Regions from separate parts of the Paenibacillus sp. SAFN-054 genome, predicted to be linked through region 2. Evidence: predicted binding sites of a transcription regulator. Region 2 holds the regulator's gene; the other holds the start of a gene.
The links. Region 2 encodes Rex, which represses fermentation and respiration genes when NADH is low (regulators of the CRP and FNR family bind a similar motif). Its sites were predicted from a motif close to TTGTGAAATATTTCACAA; they were not measured.
Positions count from the first base shown of each region.

Region 1: the regulator Rex is predicted to act here: its motif matches at 3,615-3,632, upstream of hcp (hydroxylamine reductase).

Region 1 covers NZ_JBQCKS010000006.1:303,423-308,371, forward strand. The annotation lists gene ACTHPM_RS24240 (thiamine pyrophosphate-dependent enzyme) at 2-2,299, opposite strand; gene ACTHPM_RS24245 (2-oxoacid:acceptor oxidoreductase family protein) at 2,296-3,318, opposite strand; gene hcp (hydroxylamine reductase) at 3,765-4,949, shown strand, end outside.
Region 2 covers NZ_JBQCKS010000001.1:1,778,908-1,783,856, forward strand. The annotation lists gene ACTHPM_RS08150 (hypothetical protein) at 1-114, opposite strand, end outside; gene ACTHPM_RS08155 (cell wall elongation regulator TseB-like domain-containing protein) at 423-935, opposite strand; gene ACTHPM_RS08160 (amidohydrolase) at 961-2,274, opposite strand; gene ACTHPM_RS08165 (redox-sensing transcriptional repressor Rex) at 2,249-2,914, opposite strand; gene dinG (ATP-dependent DNA helicase DinG) at 2,989-4,949, opposite strand, start outside.

The DNA.
Region 1 (4,949 bases), on a different contig from region 2:
ACTACAGCAGCGGATGCTCATGCTTCGCTTTCAGAATCGACCAACGCCGCTCCACTTCGTTTTCAAACTCGCCAAGCAGTTCCTTATTTTCTTCCTTGAGCAGATGTCTTGATTTGCCCATATATTTCAGCCAGTCGCCGAGCGGTACCCGTTTGTTCTTCGCCTCCGGATCGAACGTGATGTTCGTTTGTCCCTGTTCCACTTCATACAGCGGGAAAAAGCATGAATTCACGGCCGCGCGGACGATGTTTTCCCCATCTTTGTCGTCGGACTTCCAGTTCAGCGGGCATGTGATCAGCAGCTTGCCGTAGACGGTACCGACATGTTGCGCGTACCACTGCGCCTTTGCCGCCTTTTTCACCAGGTCCTGCGGAAAGGCTTCCGTCCCCGTAAATACGTATGGGATATGTGCCGCCGCCATCATTTGCACCGTGTCCTTGTGATGGAACGTTTTGCCCTGCTGCTGTTTGCCGACGCCGGACGTGCTGGTCATGTGCCCTAGAGGCGTGGAATACGAAAGCTGCGCCCCGGTGTTCATGTAGCCTTCATTATCGTATTCCAGAATGATCAGGTTATGGCCCCGCAAAGCCGTCCCGATGGCCGAGCCCATCCCGATGTCCATGCCGCCGTCGCCGGTCACCATGACAAAAGTAAAGTCCTCGGGAACATCGATTTCGCCCCGGCGTTTCTTCTCCAGGAACGCCTCTACCGTGCCGGATAACGTCGCCGGCCCGTTCTGGAACAAGTTATGAATGAAGCTCTGCTTATGCGAGTTATACGGATAACCCGTTGTGGTGATATATGCGCAGCCGGTATGGAATAACGTGACGACATTGCCTTCGATCCCTTTGAAAAAGAGCTCCAGCGCCGGGAAAATGCCGCAGCCCGGGCAGGCTCCGTGACCGGAAGCAAACCGCTTCGGTTTGCCGGCAAGCGCCCGCATCGGCGGCGCCTTCACGGACAGCTTGTTCGTCGCCTCATCCATCTTCACCGTAATCAGGCCGGAATTAAAACTGTCGCCATTCATCGGCGCGATGACCGGCTGCAGCTTGTGAGCCTCATCACCCGGCGTTTGGCCGTAATAGTCAAACGGCACCTTGGCATAGCCCAGCTCCATGGCCTCGATCGTCAAGGCAAAAAAGGCTTCCGCATCATCCGCGTAATAATCTTTCCCGCCAAGGCCGAAGATGCGGGACAGCACAATCGGCTGCGGACCGCGGATATCCTGCAGGGCCGCTTTGACCTCATGCGTCAAATTGCCCCCTTGGGCGCCGTAAGAATCGGCGCGTTCGCCAACCAGCAGCGCTTTGACGCCCGTCAGCGCCTCACGGATTTCCTTGGCCGGGAACGGACGGATAATGTTCGGGCTGATCACGCCGGCTTTGATCCCTTGCGCCCGCAGCCGGTCCACGACATCTTTGGAGGATTCGGCCGCCGAATTGAGCAGGAACAGAGCCACCTCCGCGTCTTCCATGCGGTACAGATCAAGCGGCGAATAGGATCTTCCGGACAACGCCGCGTATTCCTCCGCCACTTCCTTGAATACCTCACCTGCACGGTACATGGCGTTCGACTGCTGGAAGTGGTTGTTCATCAAGTCGTCGCCGTTCATGTAAGCCCCGACGACGATCGGATTGTTCTCGTCCAGCACATGCGGAAATTCCGGCGGCTGCTCCCCTACGAATTGCCGGACGGTTTCCCGGTTCGTAAATATGTTCACCCGGCGTTTCTGATGCGACGTGAAAAAGCCGTCGTACGCCACGATGACCGGCAGGCGTACGTCTTCATGCTCGGCGATGCGCAGCGCCATGATATTCAGGTCATACACCGCCTGCGGCGAACGGGCAGTCAGGATCACCCAGCCCGTGTTCAGGCCGTAGTAAAGATCCGAATGGTCGCCGCGGATATCCAGCGGGCCGCTGACCGCCCGCGTCACCAGGTTCATGACCATTGGGAAACGGGTGCCCGCCTGCACGGGCAGCTGTTCGATCATATACAGGAACCCGTTGGCGCTGGTGGCGTTGAATACCCGCGCTCCGGCTGCTGCAGCGCCGTAGCAGATTCCCGCCGAGCCGTGCTCGCCGTCGGCCGGAATCAGCTTGATGTCGTGTTCGCCGCGCGTACGCATCATGTCAAGATATTGGGCGATTTCCGTAGACGGCGTAATTGGAAAATACCCCATAATGTGATAGTTAATCTGGGCAGCTGCCATAGCGGCCATCTCGTTGCCCGATTCGAAGACCGCCGTTTGGGCGGCCGGCATCTTGTGGTCTGTTGCTTCTTGGATTTGCATGTTCATGATCTAGCTCCCTCCGCGGTGATATAGGGGAAGACCTGCGGCACACGGTGCTGCTCCGCATAATGAGGTTCTTCCAACATGGCGGCCAAAGCGGTGGTCGGACAGGCTTCCACGCACTTCAGGCAGCCTTTGCAATACTGGTAATCGATGCCCTTCATAAACATCTGCAGGTTGCCGCGTTTATCCGGCTTCTGCTCCCAAACGATGCAGAAATCCGGGCATACCGTATCGCAGGCGGCGCAGTGAATGCAGTCCTCGATCTTGTATTCCGGCAAATATCCCTGCCGGGAGGCGCTTAGGTTCTTCAGGATGCTGTTGGCCGTCACGTTCAGAATCCCGCCCGGCTCCTGCGTTTCAAATCCGAGGACCGGCTGCGGCCTTGCGAAAGGCATCGAGTCTATAAGCGCTGCGCCATTTCCGAAGGAAAGGAACCTGACTTCGTGATATCCCCTGTCAAAGGTCCGCAAATTCGCCTCTACGAGATGGGGCAGCTTTTTCGCAAACGTGGTGCGGATCACCTGCCGCATATCGTCCGGATTCAGGAAGCTGCAAATCCGGAACAAGGCGCCCAGCATCGCCGTATTGACTTTCGTCTTTTCCTCAACGGCAATTTGCAGCGCATCGATCACGGCCAGCGTTCCCTGTGTCATCTTCAGATCTGCGGCCACTTCGGCAAGGTCCCGCGCCGTATTCACAAGCACCGTTCCATCAGGCTGTAAACCGCTGATGACATCAATTGTTTTATACAATGCTTCATGAAATACGCCGACGACATGCGGCTGCTCAATGGGGCTGTGATCGCGGATTTCCACCCCGGGATCGCAGAACCTTACGAAGCTCTTGACCGGCGACCCTTTTTTCTCCGAGCCATAGCTGGAAAAGTTGGAACCATTCAGTCCGGAGCCGGTCACCCCGGCTTCGGCCAGCATTTTCCCGGCCAGATTGGCGCCAAGGCCCCCGATGGATTCGAGACGGATCTCGAAAAATCCCAGTTTATTTTTGTGAGGCAATATCGACATGTTCTCTCCTCATTTCTTTTTCTATATAAAATGAACTTAACAAACACGTTTCATTGGCGCTACGATGACGAGTGTCCTTACTACCGCTGTTGTCTCCAAAATGCTTGAAATTGGTATCTTATGAGGCATTTCGGAGACAAACCTAGGGCTTACGATGCAGCTTTCCTTTGGAAAGCTTTTAGGCGGAAGCTCCGCTTCTTCAGAATCACTCGTCCTCTCCGCTAAGTAACGGTAAATTATAAAGTTCATCTTGTATAAGTCCATAAATCCAGTTTAAAAGAACAATTCGACAGGCTTTGTGATTTAACACACAAACTTTAAAAAAGAGGTGACTGGAATCACCTTTCCGGTTATCGCAGCAGGTTATACTGTGTCTGACAGTCCGATGACAATGACGACTATGTTTATCTTAACGACCAATAACTCACGAAATCGGGGGAGTAATGATGAATAACCAAGCGACAGAGAAGGCCCTAAATCATCAGCCGTCCATGTTCTGCTTCCAATGCCAGGAAGCATCCAAAGGAACCGGCTGTACCCTTGTCGGCGTATGCGGCAAACCGCATGACGTGGCGAACCTGCAGGATTTGCTGATCTATCTGCTGAAAGGCATCTCTTTTCTCAGTCTGGATGTCCGGCTGCCGGAAGTGCTTGAACAGCGCGTATCGCTGTTTATCATGGATTCCTTGTTTGCAACGATTACGAACGCCAACTTTGACCGCGAAATTTTTGTAGGGAAAATCCGGGAAGCGATAGCGCTCCGCGGCGAAGTGCGCGCCTATTATAACGAACAATTTCCGGAAGGAACGGCTCATCTCCCGGATGCTGCCGTCTGGGAAGCGGAACAGGAAGCCGCATTGGATGAAAAAGCACGTACTGTTGGCGTCCTCTCGACCCGCAATGAAGACATCCGCTCGCTGCGCGAATTGATTACGTACGGCTTGAAGGGAATGGCTGCTTATACGTATCACGCCCTTCATCTGGAAAGAGATGACCATGAATTGAACCGGTTCATGCGCCGCGCGCTTGCGGCCACGCTGGACGACAGCCTTGAAGTGCAGGATTTGATCGCTTTGACGATGGAAACCGGCAAATTTGGCGTGAATGCCATGGCGATGCTGGACGAAGCGAATACTTCCGTTTACGGAAATCCGGAAATTACAAAGGTGAATATCGGGGTTAGAAACCGGCCCGGCATTCTCATCAGCGGCCACGACCTGAAGGATTTGGAAGAGCTGCTGAAGCAGACGGAAGGAACCGGCGTGGACGTGTACACGCACAGTGAAATGCTGCCTGCCCACTATTATCCGGCATTCAAGAAATATGAGCATTTCGTAGGCAATTACGGCAATGCCTGGTGGAAGCAGAACACTGAGTTTGCATCCTTTAACGGTCCGATTCTGATGACGACCAACTGTATCGTTCCGCCGAAGGACAGTTACAAGGACCGCATTTATACGACGGGCAACACCGGCTTCCCGGGCGTCCGTCATATCCCGGAAGGCAAGGACGGCGCTGCCAAGGACTTCTCCGCCCTGATCGAGCAGGCGAAAGGGTGCCCGGCCCCAACGGAGCTTGAAACCGGCGAGATCATCGGCGGCTTCGCCCATGCCGCGGTCATGAACGTGGCT
Region 2 (4,949 bases):
GATTTTTTGAAGTGGTCCCTGCATTGTCGTCTGCCGGTAGAAGAACCAGCCGCCAAACAGCAAGGCAGCAGAAATGACAACAGTCAGCACAATCGGTATTGGACGCAATTTCAATTGCTTGTCCTCCTCTCAAAATATGAAAACTAAATTTACTTATATCATATATCATACGAAAAATAGACAACCGCGGCAAAGGAGCTTAAGCCAGAAGCTTCTCGTCACGGTTATTCGTGCTTTTATCAATCAACAATCACTGCAGATAATTAGCAGCTCGTCATATATCTCTGAATTACAAATAAAAGTATATCACATCGTATATATTTAATCGAAGGTAAAGTGTGAAAATATTTAAAATTTTATCCTGTGCACGACAAAGAACCCCATTTTGCAATGAGGTTCTTGCCATTTTCAGGGACTAAAGCTTATCGGTTCGGCAGCGTGAACGGCCCGCCGATACTTTGTCCGTCGCTGAAACGGTAAAAGTGATAATAATAATGATCCTTCGAGCGATAAAATAACTGCCAAGCATATTCTCCGTTATACATTCCCGGAAGCACCCTCAGTTTGTCGATATCCGGTAGATCTTGTTTAACTTTCTCCTTGATTTGCTTCTCGGTCAAACCGTTCGCGAGCAGTTCTTCATGTACCGCACCTTCGCCGGACTTGACTTTGCCGCCATCCATGGTGACCCACACCATGAGAGGCCGATTATCCTTGTCCAGCCCTTCGATAGCCCAGCATACCGTGTCCCACACCGATTTCTGGGCTTCCGTAACCTTGACGAGGCTCGTCTCCTTCTTGGCTGCCAGAATGGCTGCCGTTTCCTCCGCGCGGATGTCTTGCGTTACGTATATGTAATACCGATAACCGCCAAACCCTAGCAGAAGGAGAATCACGATGCCAATGAATATCCACGTCTTTTTTTTCTTTAACATAAGCTCCCTTTCCGAGACCCCTTGGCTAGCGGGACAAGAGACCGTCGAAAGCGGACTGGGCTTCCCGGCGGATTCGTTCTTCGTCCATTGTCAGGCAGGCGCCGTTCTTCACGATCTGCTTCCCGTCAACCCAGACATGCTCAACGTCTTTGCTGCAGGCGGAGTAAATGGCATGGGATATCAGGTCTGTATGCGGAAGAAAATGCGCCTGATCAGTGTTCAGCGCGATAAAATCAGCCTTCATGCCTGGAGCGAGTGTTCCCACCTGGTTCAGGAACAGAGACTGCGCGCCATAGATCGTGCCCATTTTGAGCGCCTCTGCAGCCGGAATCGCCGTCGGATCACCGGAGACACCTTTATGAATCAACGCCGCAAGCCGCATTTCCTCGAACATATCCAGATTGTTGTTGCTTGCAGCGCCATCCGTTCCAAGAGATACCGTCACGCCTGCTTTCAGCAAGTCGGTTACGCGTGCAACGCCGCTCGCCAGCTTCAGATTGCTTCCCGGATTATGGGATACGGCAACATGGTTTGCCGCCAGGATATCAATCTCCTCATCCGTCAGATGGACGGCATGAGCGACCAAGGAAGGTCTTGAGAACATCCCCAGCTTCTCCAGGTGCGCCACGGGCCGAAGGCCGTAGTCACGCACGTTTGCCTCCACTTCCGTCAGCGTCTCGGACATGTGGGTATGCATCGGCAGATCCATGTCATGAGCTGCCTGCACGAATTTCTCGATAAAGTCCGGCGGACAGGTGTAAGGCGCATGCGGGGATATCATTGTCGTGATCCGGCCGTTTGCCTGCCCGTTCCAATCGCGGGCGAACGAAATCGCCTCGTTCAATTTGTGACGCTGAACGTCCTCGGGACACAGACCGATGACACCGCGCATCAAGGATGCGCGCATGCCCGATTCAGTGACGACTTTCGCGACCTGGTCCATGTGGTCATACATATCGAGGAACGTCGTTGTACCGCCCTTCAGCATTTCCAGCACGGATAGCGAGGTTCCCCAGTACACGTCCGAAGAAGTAAACTTGGCTTCCATTGGCCACATTTTTTGTTCCAGCCAAATTTGGAGCGCCAGGTCATCCCCATATCCGCGAAGCAGGGACATCGCAGCATGCCCGTGGGTATTGATAAGCCCCGGCATAAAGAATAAATGCGTCCCGTCTACGACCGTGACGTCGGTGTCCATCTCCGGCTTTTCCTCGCCGATATAAGTAATCAGGTCATCCTCAACGACCATCCAGCCGTGAATGACGGGCTTAGCCTCGTTTGGAACGGCGAAGCTCCCGTTCTTGATCACCCATTTATTTGTCTTCGTGTTCTCCGTCATCCGCAGAATCGTCCTTTCCATTGTCCAAATAATAAGCCAGGCTGAGCAGATCCGTCGTAAAATCCGCCGCATGAATCCGGATGCTGGCCGGCGCCTTCAGAATCGTGGGCGCAAAGTTAAGAATGGCCTCGATGCCGGCCGCAATCAATCGGTCCGCCACATTCTGCGCCTCCACGTCCGGTACGGTGATGATACCGATGCGGATGTTCTTGCCTTTGATCGTCTCGCTGATTTCGCTCATCGGCTGTACCGTCAGGGAACTGATGCGCGTTCCGATTTTTTTCGAGTTCTCGTCAAAAACCGCGACGATTTTAATGTTTTCGCGCAGGTACAGGTTATAGTTCGAGAGCGCATGCCCCAGATTACCCGCTCCGACAAGAACCGCGTTAATTTGCTGGTCAAGATTCAGGATATGGCGGATCTTCTCGATAAGATACGATACGTCGTAGCCGATGCCCTTGCGGCCAAAATCGCCGAAATAAGCCAGATCTTTACGGATCTGAGCGGGATTCAGATCAAGCTTCTGTCCCAGCTCCTGCGATGATACCGTAGCTACTTCACGTTTATTCAAATCATTCAAGTATCTTAAATACACAGGCAATCTGCGGACAACCGCTTCGGATATTTTCTCCGATTTCATGCTTGCTCCCCCTAATTAACAGCTTAAATTATATACACATATTTCCTTGCGATGATTCAAAGCTCTAAGCTTCTTCAGACTTCCTGAAGCCATTCGGATATGCGAGGAACCATCTGTTCCGTGTTCATGTGCTCCATTTTCGGCCCGGGCAGAGAATACAGGAAGTACTTTCCGTAATAGGACTCAATTACGCGCGTATCAAACACAATGACGATGCCGCGATCGCTTGCCGTACGTACAAGCCTTCCGAAGCCCTGCTTAAAACGGATCACCGCTTGCGGTACCGACAGCTTCATAAACGGATTCTTTTTCTGCCGCTGCAGAAGCTCGCTCTTGGCTTCGACCATCGGATGATTCGGCGGCTGGAAAGGCAGCCTTACGATCGCCAGGCAGGTCAGAGCTTCACCCGGAATGTCGACGCCCTCCCAGAAACTGCTCGTTCCGAGCAGGACGGAAGCGCTGCTGTCCTGGAATCTGCGTATCAGCTTCGTGCGGCTGCCGCTGTCTACGCCTTGTCCAAGCACCGTAATATCGCTGCTGGCAAGGGCGTTTTTAAGAGGCTCATGCACCTGTCTAAGCATCCGGTAGGAAGTGAAGAGCACCAGCATCCGCCCATGAGTCGCGATCGCGGCATTCGCCAATGATTGAACCAGCGTATTGACGAATACGGCATCCCCGACGCTGCCTTTCACGCTTGGAAAGTCGCGCGGGATGACCAGCAAGGCCTGATCCCGGTAATTGAACGGCGAAGGAAGCTGCACGGTAACCAGCCGCCCGCTTTCCTGATCCTCCTGCAATCCCAGGTTGTCGATCATATACTGGAACGATTTATCCACAGACAACGTAGCGGACGTCAGAATGACGCTTTTTTTCTTATCAAAGAACAGATCCTTGAGCTGCTTGCTGACGTCAACCGGAACCGCGTACATCTGGAGCGACTTGCTCCGGTAGTGGCCGCTTGCTTCCATCCAGTACACGACGGTTTCATCATTCAAATTCATGAAGGATCTCAGATCGTCACGCTCGGACGCCAGGTCCTTAAACAAACCGCTCAGGTCCGTGATCAGGCTGTCCGCGCTGTAATCGTCCTCGTCTTCCTTGTATTCCGACAGCATTTTTTCTCCTCGGCGTACGCTTTCACTGATTTTAACGTGTATTTGGTTCTCCAAGGCTTTAAGCGTATCCCACTCCTGCGGCCATTTGGAAGGTTGCAGACGCAGGACGTATTGCCCCGTGTCCCCGGGCGAGGCATCGTTACGCTCGGGAAGAAGGCTGAAGAGCGCATCGCTGAGCTTGTCCCAGTCTTCCTTTACGTCAACGAGATCCTCACTGATTCGGTCGATGGCCGCGATCCAGTCGCCTGCCCGTTCCTGTCCCGACGACTGCAGCTGCTGCCGGAGAGCCGGAAGCTGACCGTTCCGGCCGTCCTTGTACAGGCGGGTGAGCGTATGGACCACACTGAAGTATTTCATGTGCAGTCCCAAATGCTTGCCTGCAACGTCCTCCAGGTGATGGGCCTCATCGATGACGAGGCGTTCATATGCCGGAAGCAGCTGATGTCCCGCCTTCACGTCGGTGAACAGCTTGGAGTGATTGGTAATTACGACGTCTGCGATGCCTGCTTCATGCTTGGCCCGGTGATAATAACATTTGCGGAACCACGGGCATCCTCTGCCCAGGCAGGAATCGGAATCGCTGCTTACCGTTTCCCAGAAATCGCCGCCCCGTCCGCCGAGGTTGAGCTCTTCATCATCGCCGTTTTCCGTCTGCGCCAGCCACACGATCATTTGGGCTGCGGTAATCGTGTCTTCCTTGGGATTGAAAAAGTCTCTTCTGTTTATTTTATGTTCAAATTTTCTCAAACACAAATAATGTTGTCTGCCCTTAAAGACAGCCGCCTTGAAGGGAAAAGGAACCACCTGCGTCAGAAGGGGAATATCCCGCTCCCTGAGCTGTTCCTGAAGGTTGATCGTATGCGTGCTGACCATAACCTTTTGCTGCTGTTTCACACTTTGATATATGGAAGGGATCAGGT